2 regions of the Streptomyces sp. NPDC034084 genome follow, and region 1 is predicted to be linked to the other one. Evidence: riboswitches for the same ligand, from Rfam matches in the RefSeq annotation. Region 1 holds a riboswitch; the other holds the start of a gene.
The links. Region 1 has a riboswitch for ZMP and ZTP ahead of ACZ51I_RS24380 (serine hydroxymethyltransferase). Riboswitches for the same ligand answer to the same signal wherever they lie in the genome.
Positions count from the first base shown of each region.

Region 2: it holds a riboswitch for ZMP and ZTP, as region 1 does, so the genes downstream of both, ACZ51I_RS06125 (bifunctional 5,10-methylenetetrahydrofolate dehydrogenase/5,10-methenyltetrahydrofolate cyclohydrolase) here and ACZ51I_RS24380 (serine hydroxymethyltransferase) in region 1, are expected to answer to the same signal.

Region 1 is NZ_JBVISK010000006.1:557,771-564,157, reverse strand. It holds gene ACZ51I_RS24400 (FAD-binding protein) at 1-341, shown strand, start outside; gene ACZ51I_RS24395 (decaprenylphospho-beta-D-erythro-pentofuranosid-2-ulose 2-reductase) at 350-1,105, shown strand; gene ACZ51I_RS24390 (2'-5' RNA ligase family protein) at 1,161-1,751, opposite strand; gene trpS (tryptophan--tRNA ligase) at 1,847-2,860, opposite strand; gene ACZ51I_RS24380 (serine hydroxymethyltransferase) at 3,077-4,360, opposite strand; ZMP/ZTP riboswitch at 4,425-4,515, opposite strand; gene rocD (ornithine--oxo-acid transaminase) at 4,624-5,829, shown strand; gene ACZ51I_RS24370 (glutathionylspermidine synthase family protein) at 5,861-6,387, opposite strand, start outside.
Region 2 is NZ_JBVISK010000002.1:135,000-141,386, reverse strand. It holds gene ACZ51I_RS06140 (TIGR03086 family metal-binding protein) at 1-43, shown strand, start outside; gene ACZ51I_RS06135 (SpoIIE family protein phosphatase) at 496-2,892, shown strand; gene ACZ51I_RS06130 (PP2C family protein-serine/threonine phosphatase) at 3,019-4,107, opposite strand; ZMP/ZTP riboswitch at 4,897-5,004, shown strand; gene ACZ51I_RS06125 (bifunctional 5,10-methylenetetrahydrofolate dehydrogenase/5,10-methenyltetrahydrofolate cyclohydrolase) at 5,033-5,887, shown strand; gene ACZ51I_RS06120 (hypothetical protein) at 6,034-6,387, shown strand, end outside.

The DNA.
Region 1 (6,387 bases):
GGATCGTGCGGCGGATCGCGGACCGGCGCTGCCCCTCGTTCCTCGCCGTACTGAAACGGTTCGGCGCGGGCGATCCCGGCTGGCTGTCCTTCCCCCTCCCCGGCTGGACCCTCGCCCTGGACCTCCCCACCGGCCTTCCCGGTCTCGGGCGTTTCCTGGACGCGCTCGACGAGGAGGTCGTGGGCGCGGGCGGCCGGGTCTACCTCGCGAAGGACTCACGGGTCCGGCCGGAGACGCTGGCCGCGATGTACCCCCGGCTCGACGAGTTCCGGGCGCTGCGCGCGGCGCTCGACCCCCGGGCCGTCTTCACCTCGGACCTGGCCCGCCGTCTCGACCTCTAGGAGTTCACGTGAAGGACGCCTTCGGTGCCCCGCAGTCCCTGCTCGTCCTCGGCGGCACCTCCGAGATCGGGCTCGCCACCGCCCGCCGGCTGATCGCGCGCCGCACCCGCACGGTCTGGCTGGCCGGCCGCCCCTCCCCCGCCCTCACGGCCGCCGCCGAATCGCTGCGCGTCCTGGGGGCGGACGTGCACACGGTGCCGTTCGACGCGCTCGACACCGAGTCGCACGAGGAGCGGCTCGGGAAGATCTTCACCGAGGGGGACATCGACATGGTGCTGCTCGCCTTCGGGGTCCTCGGCGACCAGGCGCGCGACGAGTCCGACCCGCTCGCCGCCGTCCGGGTCGCGCAGACCAACTACACGGGCGCCGTCTCGGCCGGTCTGGTGTGCGCGGGCGCGCTCCAGGCGCAGGGGCACGGCTCCCTGGTGGTGCTCTCCTCGGTGGCGGGCGAGCGGGCCCGCCGGGCGAACTTCATCTACGGCTCGTCGAAGGCGGGGCTCGACGCCTTCGCCCAGGGCCTCGGGGACGCGCTGCACGGCACGGGCGTGCACGTCATGGTCGTACGGCCCGGGTTCGTGCGCTCGAAGATGACGGCCGGGCTCGCGGAGGCGCCGCTCGCGACGACCCCGGAGGCGGTCGCGTGCGCGATCGAGCTGGGGCTGCGGCGTCGCTCGGAGACGGTGTGGGTGCCGGGGGCGCTGCGGATGGTGATGGCGGCGGTACGGCACGTGCCGAGGCCGCTGTTCCGGCGCCTGCCGGTGTGACGTACGGCGGGCTCTGGCCGGGTCGTACGGCCGGCTCCGGGCCGGGTCGTACGGCTCAGGCCGTCGGCGTCGGTGTGTCGACCGGGCTGCCGCCCTGCGCGGGGACGGCCGAGATCGGGCGGCCGCTGCCGAACTCGTAGTCGCACAGCTTCCGCCAGATCCCGTCCCGGCCCTGCTCGTACAGCGCGAAGGAGCGGCAGACCCAGGCGGCCTCGTACCCCGCGAGCTCCTCGAACGCCCGGTCCATCCCCTCCTCGGAGATGCCGTGCGCCACCGTGACGTGCGGGTGGTACGGGAACTGGAGCTCACGGACGAGGGGCCCCGCCTCGTCCCGGATCCGGTGCTGGAGCCGGTTGCAGAGGGACACGCCCTCCTTCAGCTTCACGAAGACGACCGGGGAGAGCGGGCGGAAGGTCCCGGTGCCCTTGAGACGGACCCGGAAGGGCTGGTGGTCGGCGGCGACACCCGCGAGGTGGGTCTCGATCTCCGGCAGCCGCTCCTCGGGGACCTCGGTCGGCGGGACCAGGGTGATGTGCGTGGGGATGCCGTACGCGGCAGGGTCCCCGAAGCCGGCGCGCCGCTCCTGGAGCAGGCTGCCGTAGGGCTCCGGGACCGCGATCGAAACGCCGAGCGTTACGGTCCCCACGTCGTTCTCCTCCGTCGTCCGTCGTCGAGTCGGTGTGTGGTGGTGCAGCCGCCAGTGTGCGTCCTGCACCACCCTCGTGGCCAGGGTCCCAGGACTCAGTGCTTGGCGGGCAGGAAGCCCATCCGCTCGTACGTCTGCGCGAGCGTCTCCGCGGCGACGGCACGGGCCTTCTCCGCGCCCTTGGCCAGGACCGAGTCCAGCGTCTCCGGGTCGTCCAGGTATTCCTGCGTGCGGGCCCGGAACGGCGTGACGAAGTCCACCATGACCTCGGCGAGATCCGTCTTGAGCGCGCCGTACATCTTGCCCTCGTAGCTCTTCTCCAGGTCCTCGACGGACGTGGCGGTGAGCGTGGACATGATCGTCAGCAGGTTGGAGACGCCCGCCTTGTTCACCGGGTCGAAGCGGATCACCGTGTCGGTGTCGGTGACGGCGCTCTTGACCTTCTTCGCGGTGGTCTTCGGCTCGTCCAGGAGGTTGATGAGACCCTTCGGCGTGGACGCCGACTTGCTCATCTTGATCGTCGGGTCCTGGAGGTCGTAGATCTTCGCCGTCTCCTTGAGGATGTACGGCTTGGGGATCGTGAACGTCTCGCCGAAGCGGCCGTTGAAGCGCTCCGCGAGGTCGCGGGTCAGCTCGATGTGCTGGCGCTGGTCCTCGCCCACCGGGACCTCGTTGGCCTGGTAGAGCAGGATGTCCGCGACCTGGAGGATCGGGTACGTGAAGAGGCCGACGGTGGCGCGGTCGGCGCCCTGCTTCGCGGACTTGTCCTTGAACTGGGTCATGCGGGACGCCTCGCCGAAGCCGGTGAGGCAGTTCATGACCCAGCCGAGCTGCGCGTGCTCGGGCACGTGGCTCTGGACGAAGAGGGTGCAGCGCTCCGGGTCGAGACCGGCGGCGAGGAGCTGGGCGGCGGCGAGCCGGGTGTTGGCGCGCAGCTCGGCGGGGTCCTGCGGGACCGTGATCGCGTGCAGGTCGACGACCATGTAGAAGGCGTCGTGGGTCTCCTGGAGGGCGACCCACTGGCGGACGGCGCCGAGGTAGTTGCCGAGGTGGAACGAGCCTGCGGTGGGCTGGATTCCGGAGAGCACACGGGGACTGTCAGAGGCCATGCACATCATTCTCTCAGGTGTGGGAACCGATCCCCGACTGCCGGTGTACCGAGAGCGTGAGGACGGGCCTTCTTCAACGCGTACCGGCCGTTCGGGCGTTTCGAGGAGGGCGCGGCGTTCCGGGCCCGGCCGCTGAGGATCGTCGCCGATGAGACCAGGAACACAGTGCGGTCGGCGGGTCGGCGGCCGGGCGGCGGGACCGCCCGGCGGCCGTGGTCAGACCGGGAGGCCCGGGGCCGGGTGGGTGGCCATCAGGTCGGCGACCTCGGCGCGGATCGCGCGGAGGGTGTCCTCGTCGCCGGTGCCGGCGGCGGTGACAGCGCGGTCGATCCAGTCGGCGACCGTGGCCATGTGGTCCGTGGTGAGGCCGCGGGAGGTGAGGGAAGGGGTGCCGATGCGGATGCCGGAGGGGTCGAAGGGCTTCCGCGGGTCGTAGGGAACGGTGTTGTAGTTCACGACGATCCCCGCCCGGTCGAGGGCCTTCGCGGCGATCTTGCCCGGGACCTGCCTGGGGGTGAGGTCGATCAGGATCAGATGGTTGTCGGTGCCGCCGGAGACCAGGTCGAAGCCGCGGGCGAGGAGCGCCTCGGCGAGGGCCTTGGCGTTGGCGACGACGGCGTGGGCGTAGTCGCGGAAGGAGGGCTGGGAGGCCTCGCGGAGGGCGACGGCGATGGCGGCGGTGGTCTGGTTGTGGGGGCCGCCCTGGAGGCCGGGGAAGACGGCCTTGTCGAGGGCCTTGGCGTGCTCCTCGGTGGACATCAGCATGGCGCCGCGCGGGCCGCGGAGGGTCTTGTGGGTGGTCGTGGAGATCACGTCGACGTGGCCGACCGGGGACGGGTGGGCGCCGCCCGCGATGAGGCCGGCGATGTGGGCGACGTCGGCGACGAGGACGGCGCCGGACTCGCGGGCGATCTCGCCGAAGGCGGCGAAGTCGATGGTGCGGGGCAGCGCGGTGCCGCCGCAGAAGATGACCTTCGGGCGCTCCTTGAGGGCGAGGTCGCGGACCTGGTCGAAGTCGATGAGGCCCCCGCCGTCGGAGACCGCGGCCTGGCGGACGCCGTACTGGACGCCCCGGAACCAGCTGCCGGTGGCGGAGACGCCCCAGCCGTGGGTGAGGTGGCCGCCCATGGGCAGGGCCATGCCCATGACGGTGTCGCCGGGCTGCGCGAAGGCGAGGTAGACGGCGAGGTTGGCCGGCGAGCCGGAGTAGGGCTGGACGTTGGCGTGGTCGACGCCGAAGAGGCCCTTGGCGCGTTCGATCGCGAGGGTCTCGACCTGGTCGATGTTCTGCTGGCCCTCGTAGTAGCGGCGACCGGGGTAGCCCTCGCTGTACTTGTTCTGGAGGACGGTGCCGGAGGCTTCGAGCACGGCGGCGGAGACGTAGTTCTCGCTGGGGATGAGGCGCAGGGTCTCGGCCTGCAGCCGTTCCTCGGCGCCGACGAGTGCGGCGAGTTCGGGGTCGGCGGCGGCGAGCGCGGGATGCTGCTGCGGGGTGGTCATGCCGGTGTCCTCCGGGCGTTCGGCGGAACGGTCCCGGGGCTGAGGTGCGCACGGGACCAGGGGCCCGTGATGCCCAGGCGAGCGGCACCTCGTGTGGTGGTACGCGCGCGGCTCCCCCGGGGTCGCTTCCCCGTACGCCAGTCGCCGTGCGTGGCTCCAGGGTAGCTGGCGCGCCGTCGCCGAGGTTTCCCCGTCCGGCATCCGAGCGACGATAAGAAGGGGGCCACACGTACCCCCCGAGCCGCAGGACGAACGGAGATCCCGTGCCGAGGACAGAAGACGCCATCGCTTCCGCGGACGCGCACAGCGCTCACAACTACCACCCCCTTCCGGTCGTCGTCGCCTCGGCGGACGGAGCCTGGATGACCGATGTCGAGGGGCGCCGCTATCTCGACATGCTCGCCGGGTACTCGGCGCTCAACTTCGGGCACGGCAACCGGCGTCTGATCGACGCCGCCAAGGCGCAGTTGGAGCGGGTGACGCTGACCTCGCGCGCCTTCCACCACGACCGGTTCGCCGAGTTCTGCGCGCAGCTCGCGGAGCTGTGCGGGAAGGAGGCGGTGCTGCCGATGAACACGGGGGCGGAGGCGGTCGAGACGGCCGTGAAAACCGCCCGGAAGTGGGGGTACGAGGTGAAGGGCGTGCCGGACGGGCACGCGAAGATCGTGGTCGCGGCGAACAACTTCCACGGCCGGACGACGACGATCGTGAGCTTCTCCACGGACCACGAGGCGCGGGACCACTACGGGCCGTACACACCGGGGTTCGAGATCGTGCCGTACGGGGACCTGACGGCGATGGAGGCGGCGGTCACCGAGAACACGGTGGCCGTGCTGCTCGAACCGATCCAGGGGGAGGCGGGGGTCCTGGTCCCGCCGGCCGGTTATCTGGCGGGGGTGCGGGAGCTGACGCGCCGACGGAACGTGCTGTTCATGGCGGACGAGATCCAGTCGGGTCTGGGCCGGACGGGGCGGACGTTCGCGTGCGAGCACGAGGGTGTGGTGCCCGACGTGTACATCCTGGGGAAGGCGCTGGGCGGCGGGGTGGTGCCGGTGTCGGCGGTGGTGGCCGACCGTGAGGTGCTCGGGGTGTTCCGGCCGGGTGAGCACGGGTCGACGTTCGGCGGGAACCCGCTGGCCTGCGCGGTGGCCCTTGAGGTGATCGCGATGCTGCGGACGGGTGAGTTCCAGGAGCGGGCGGCGGAGTTGGGCGAGCACCTCCACGCCGAGCTGGGGCTGCTCGTGGGCGGCGGCGCGGTGGAGGCGGTGCGCGGGCGCGGGCTGTGGGCCGGGGTGGACATCGTGCCGTCCAAGGGCACGGGCCGGGAGATCTCGGAGAAGCTGATGGAGCGTGGGGTCCTGGTGAAGGACACGCACGGTTCCACGATCCGGATCGCCCCGCCGCTGGTCATCTCGAAGGAGGATCTGGACTGGGGTCTGGAGCAGTTGAGGGGCGTTCTGTCGGAGTGAGCGGAAGCGCCCAGGACACCCGGGACACCTCCTAGAGGATGACGTGCGGGAGGAAGCGGGCGTACTCGTCGGTGACGAGGCCCGCCGACTCCCGGATGCCCAGCCCCGCCGCCTCGTCCTCGACGACCCACGCGCCGAGCACCACCCGGTTGCCGTCGAAGTCGGGCAGCGGGGCCAGCTCCTGGTAGCAGCAGGGCTCCCCGTCCCGTACGAAGGGCTCCGTACCGGCCTCGTGCAGGGTGACGCCCGCGCCCTCGCGGCCGAGCAGCGGCTTGGCGACCCACCCCGTGGTCGAGGCGAGTTCGCGCGGCCCGTCGAGGTGGGCGGGCAGGAGGTTCGGGTGGCCCGGGTTCAGCTCCCACAGGATCGCGAGGAGCGCCTTGTTGGAGAGGAGCATCTTCCAGGCAGGTTCGATCCAGCAGGTCGTGCCGGTGCCGCCGCCGTTGTCGAGGGTGTCCAGGACGTACCGGCCGAAGCGGTCGGTGGTCAGCCACTCCCACGGGTAGAGCTTGAAGCAGCTGCGGATGAAGCGGAGCCGGTCGTCCACGAAGCGGCGCG
Region 2 (6,387 bases), on a different contig from region 1:
GGCCATCGACCGCCTCGTGGCGTGGTGCGGACGCAAGCCGTGAACAGCATCCGAGAACAGCGTGGGCGGCCCCATGGAGGGAGCCACGATGCTGACCTGAATCCCTGCCGGGCCGCCCCCCCGGCGGGGACGAGGAGACCGGTCTCGTTCCTGCCGGCACAGGTACGCATCGGCCGGTCCACGCCGAACAGCTGCTTCTCGTCCCGGCCCGCCTGGGACGACCTGGGCCGCCGAATTCACCGTAGGTGAGCCCAGAGAACCACGGAGACAGGCACCAGGACGATTCTGGGCACGAGCACACCGTCCTGGCTGCCGAGGCTCATCCATGCCCCCCGTCCAACGCGGAAGCGCGAGCCTTTGCAACGCCGTCATGCCCCGTGCCACCGGACTCACGAGCGAACACCGTGGGTCGCGCCCCGACCGCGCTGTGTGGTGGCCGTCCGGACCGGACCGAGAGCAACTGCAGTCGCGACCGCGCCGAAGGATGATAGGACCATGGAAGGGCTACCTTTCACTCCTCGCGCCGGGGCGGACGAAGACGGGGACCTCGGTCCGCCTCCGGCCGCTTTCGCCCTGATCGCCGCGGACGGAGTGCTCGTCGGGTGGAGTCGTGAGGCCGAGGCACTACTGGGATATCCCGCTTCGCAGGTACTGGGACACCCCGCGGCGGACCTGCTCATCACTCCGCACGCCGATCGCGACGGACCGGAAGAGCGGCGACCGGACCAGCAGCCGCTGTTCGGTGAAGCACGCAGTGCCGTCGTGGACGTGCGCCACCGCAGCGGACACACCGTACGCGTGGCAGTGACTCTGCGTCCCCTGACCACCGCCCCCGACGGGGATCCAACCGGCCGGGCCCCCACCGCCGTCCTCATGGCGGCCGAGCTGGAGGAGCTTCGCTGGTGGGAGACCCGCCAGGCGATGCTGCAGGGGCTCGTGACCCAGTCGCCCGTGACACTGACCATCTACGGCCCCGGCGCGCGCCTCCTGTGGGCCAACGCATCCAGCATCCGAGAGCTCGGCGGCGACCTCACGGCATCGCTGGGACGCTCCATGACCGAACTCTTCCCCGGCGATGTCCTCACCACCGAGCATCTGGCGCCGCCCGAGGACTTCGTCCAACAGATCCTCGAGAGCGGTGAGCCGGTCATCGACGTGCATTTCCGAGGGCGCGCCCCGGCCGACCCGCGGCGTGAGCGCGTCTGGTCCTCCTCCTATTTCCGCCTGCTGGACGGCAGGGGAGAGCCGGTGGGCGTGTGCGAACAGTCCATTGACGTCACCGACCACTACCGTGCGCAGCAGCGCCTCGCGCTCCTCGCGGAGGCCGGTGCACGGATCGGGGCGACGCTCGACCCGTCCGGAACGGCAGCCGAGCTCGCCAAGATCGCCGTGCCGCAGTACGCCGACACCGTGCTGGTCGACGTGGCGGCAGAAGTGCTCGAGGGAGAGGAACCGAAGCCCGTCACGACATGGGACCTGGTACGCGTGGCCGATTCCGGCGGAGAACCCTCCCGGTTGGGCGAGCGGGTCGCGTACGCCGCCGGATCGCCGCAGGTCGAGAGCCTGGCAGGGGGCCGCGCGACCGCGGACGCCGTGGTCGCGCCGACACGACTGTGCGTCCCGCTGATCGTGCGGGGGACGCCGTTGGGCCTTGTCACCTTCGTGCGGGGCGACGACTCGGAACCCTTCGACGACGGCGATCGGGAGGTGGCAGAGGAGCTGGCGTCGCGGACTGCTGTGTGCATCGACAACGCCCGGCGGTACCGACGAGAGCGCACCGCCGCGTTCATGCTCCAGCGCAGTCTGCTGCCACGATCGCTGCCCGAGCTGAGCGCGGTCGAGGCGGCGAGCCGCTACCTGCCCGCCGACAGCCACCTCGGTGCCGGCGGCGACTGGTTCGATGTCATTCCGCTGTCCGGCGCACGTGTCGGACTCGTCGTGGGGGACGTTGTCGGCCACGGGCTGGGAGCCGCTGCCACGATGGGGCGCCTGCGCGCGATGGTGCGCACCCTGGCCGAGCTGGACCTCGCGCCCGACGAACTCCTGGCCCGGCTGAACGATCAAGTCGGCAAGGACGCGTCGGACCAGCACGTGAAGGGCTCGGACGACAGTGGCGCCGTCGGGGCGACGTGCGTCTACGGGATCTACGATCCGGCTTCCGAAACGAGCACCTGGGCGGCGGCGGGACACCTGCCGCCGGCTGTGGTGCAGCCGCACGGCCCCGTCGGCTTCCTTCCTCTGCCACCGGGGCCTCCCCTGGGCGTGGGACGGCTTCCGTACGAGCACGCGGAAGTGGCACTCGCCGCAGGAAGCCTCGTCGTCCTGTTCACCGACGGCCTCGCGGAGGCCCGGGGGCAAGGCGTCGACGTGGGGTTGGGCCGCTTGGCGGCTGTACTCGGGGAGCAGCGAGGATCGTCGTGCGACCTGTTGTGCGCCCAGATCGTCGCGGAGCTGGTGTCGGATCGTGTGCGGGACGACGCGACGCTCCTTGTCGTGCGCACCCGTGCGCTGGACGCACGCCAGGTGGCGGCCTGGGAGTTGCCTTCGGACCCCGCGCTCGTCGCTCGCGCACGTTCGGTGGCTGCGGAACAGCTTGGACGGTGGGGACTGGACGATCTGGCCTTCACCACGGAACTGGTGGTCAGTGAACTGGTCACCAACGCGATCCGTCACGCCTCCGGCCCGATCGGTCTGCGCTTGATCCGGGACCGTTCTCTCATTTGTGAGGTCTCCGACTCGCAGCACACCTCACCGCATGCCCGTTACGCCGGCAACGACGAGGAGGGCGGGCGGGGACTGTTCATGGTCGCCCAGCTCACCGAGCACTGGGGTACGCGTTACCTGCCGACAGGCAAGACGATCTGGGCGGAACAGGCCCTGCCCGTGCCTTGATGTCCCCGCCCGCCCGCCGGTGGAGGAGTTCGAGGCATTCCAGGCCGTCGCCCCGGAAGGCGGCGAAGGCCCAGCCGGTGAGGGTCTCCAGGGTTCGTGGGGCGACACCTCGCCCACTGGCATGGGTCACGGCGTGTGCAGGCGTACGGCCAAGGCGGCGATGTCGTCGTCGAGACTGCCCCTGCTGTGACGGAGGAGTTCGTGGTGCAGAGCCGTGAGCAGATCACGGGGAGGCGTGGCGGGCTGTCGGCGCATCCATGCTGTCAACGGGAAGAACTCACCGTCCCGGGCACGGGTTTCGGCGATCCCGTCCGTGTAGAGGAGGAGAAGCTCGCCGGGAGCGAAGTCGAAGGAGTCCGCACGGTATTGGTCACCGATCAATTCCGCGAGGCTGAGCAGGGGCGATGGGACGGTCGGCTCGAGGGTGCGCACGTTCTTGGAGGTGTGGATCAAGGGCGGTGGGTGTCCGCAGTTGACGATGGTGATGTGGCTGCCTTGATGCGGGATCTCGACGAGCAGCGCTGTGGCGAAGCGTTCCATCGGTGCCTCGGGTGGATGGGCGGCGTTGTGCCGGGCACAGCTGGCGTCGAGCCTGCGGGCGACGTCGGCCAAGGAGGCCTCGCCGTGAGCCGCCTCCCGAAATGCGTTGACGATCGCCGCGGCCGCCCCTACTGCCGGCAGGCCCTTGCCCCGCACGTCTCCGATGAGCAGCCGTACGCCGTACGCGGTGTCGACGACCTCGTAGAAGTCCCCGCCGATGCGGGCTTCCGCGGCGGCCGCGAGGTACAGCGACTCGATCTCGACGTTCCGGAAACGGTGCGGCAGGGGCCGCAGCACCACCTGCTGGGCCGCGTCGGCGACGAGCCGTACCTGAATGAGCGTGCGCTCCCTTTGAAGCCGGACATGGCTTCCGTATGCGGCGGCCACGGTCACCGCGACGATCCCCCCACACGTCCACCACGTCCCGAGACCGGGGAAGACCAGGCTGAGGCCGATCATCAGAATGAGGCAGACGGTCCCGAGGAGGACGGTCGGGAGGACCGGCCACATGGCGGCGGCCAGAGCCGGCGCCGCGGGCAGGAGGCGGCTGAAGGCCATTTCCGGCGGAGTGGCGTAGGCCAGGCCGGCGATGACGACGGTCAGAATCACCGGCGACAGCCGCACGAGCCTGCCGTAGCCGTAGCTCCGACGGAGCGGCCGTCCGGACTCGATCATGAATCCCAGACTATCCGCGAGGGGCCCGCTCAGCGACGTGACGAGTGTGCTCCGCGTGGGACAGAGCACGCCTGCCCGCTCACGAGGGCGCGACCCCAGTCGTGCGGCTCGCCGGCGGGACCCCCTTCTTGCCGGCTCCGGCGGCGTGCTGGTGGACGCGGACGTATGCCTGCTCAGGCCGTCTGGGCGCTCACCCGGCCGCGGAAAGGCCTGGCCGAGCGCCGACAGCCTGCCGCCCCGGGTCAGGGGGGGCGGCCCGAGCAGGGCGAGTGGACTCGGCCGCCCGCGCCACCCCTGGTCGAAGCCGAGGTTGTGCGGGTGTGCGAGCCGTTCGCCGCCGGTGATGTCGACCGCGCCGAGCACCCGACCGGTGTGCGGGTCGTGCACGGGTCCGCGGCACAGGTCCAGGCCCGCACGGGATGCCGGAAGTGCTCCGCGGCGACCTGCACCGGGCGGACGAGGGCGAGGGCGGTGCCCGGCGCGTTCGTGCCGGCCGCCGCCTCCGGCCAGCGAGCCCCCGCCACGAAGGTCACCCCCGCGGGCCTTGCGCGGGGCGCCCGGATGCCCCGCGACCCGCGGCATCCGCCCCGAGGCGCCGCAGACCGCGAGGAGATGCTCCCGTCCGTCGCGTACGCGCCTGGGCGTACCTCCTCGCCCGTGCCCGTGTTCGTGCGCGGGTAGGCGGGCGGGTGTGGTGCGGGCCGTGGGCCCGGAGGCCGCCGACAACTTCCCCATACCCGCGCATATGCCCCTGTCCGGGACCGGAGCGCGACCCCTCCCGTAGAGTGGGGCCCGGGCCGTGACTGGCGCTTGAGGTGGATCACCACCGGGGAGCGGCCCGGCGGAGCGTGCCCTGGTGGCACGGCCGTGCCGATGCCGTGCGCCTGGGCGAACCACCGGTCAGAGACGACGCCCAGGAGTTGCCATGTCCACCAGCACCGCCACCCTCATGGACGGTACGGCCCTCGCCCGCCGCACCGTCGAGGAGACCGCCGCGCGAGCCTCCGAGATCACGCGCCGCACCGGCGTCACGCCGTGCCTCGCGACCGTCCTGGTCGGCGCGGACCCGGCCTCCGTCACGTACGTGAAGATGAAGCAGAACCGCTGTGCGAAGGCCGGGATCCGCTCCAAGCACGTCGAGCTGCCCGCCGCCACGACGACCCAGGAGCTCGTCGCCGCCATCACGGCCCTCTCCGAGGACCCCGAGGTCCACGGCATCCTGCTCCAGCACCCCGTCGGCCCGCACATCGACGAGCGCGCCGCCTTCGAGGCCATCGCCCCCGAGAAGGACGTCGACGGCGTCACCATGGCGTCGTTCGCCGCCATGGGCTTCGGCCTGCCCGGCTTCGTCTCCTGTACGCCCGGTGGCATCATGCGCCTCCTCGACGCGTACGACGTCGAACTCAGCGGCAAGCGCGCGGTCGTCGTCGGCCGCAGCGCCATCCTGGGCAAGCCGGCAGGTCTGCTCCTCCTCGGCCGCGACGCCACCGTCACCTACTGCCACTCCCGCACCCAGGACCTCTCCTCGGTCGTCCGCGAGGCCGACGTCCTCGTCGCCGCCGTCGGCAAGCCGAACTTCATCAAGGGTGAGGACATCAAGCCGGGCGCCGTCGTCATCGACGCCGGCTACAACCCAGGGAACATCGGTGACGTCGACTTCGCCTCGGCCGCCGAGCGCGCCTCCCTCATCACCCCGGTCCCCGGCGGTGTCGGCCCCATGACCATCGCCGTGCTCCTCGCCCAGACGGTCGAGGGCGCGGAGCGCCAGCTCGGCCTGTAGGCGGCTGTGATCAGGCGGCGGCGGTGACGGGGGAGCGGCGGTGGCGACGGGGCGTGCGGTCGGCGATCGTCACGATTCTGTACGGGTCGGGTCCCGCAGCCGGTGAACGCCGGACGCGCCGCCGCGGACCGGAGAACCTGGTCCCTGTGTCCCATCCGCCGACCCCCACCACCACACCTCGCTCGGCCGACCCCGGCGTGGTCGAGCCCCTCGCGAACGACCCCCTCGGGGGCGAGCGCCGCGCGGCCGGCGGCACGTCCGCCTGGTCGGCCCCGTCCGTACGGTGTGGCGCGTCCCGGTCGGGGCCGGCGGCGCGGCGTGCCCGGTGGTTCGGCGTACCGCTCGTGCCGCTGCTCACGGCCACCCTCGTGGCCGGCGCCTTCCTGACCACCCGGGGCGGCGCGGAAGGCGCCGGACTCGCCGACGGCCGACCGGGCGGGGACCCGGCCGGCGCGCCGTCCCCCGTCGTCACCCTCGCGACGGGACCGGCGGCTCCCACC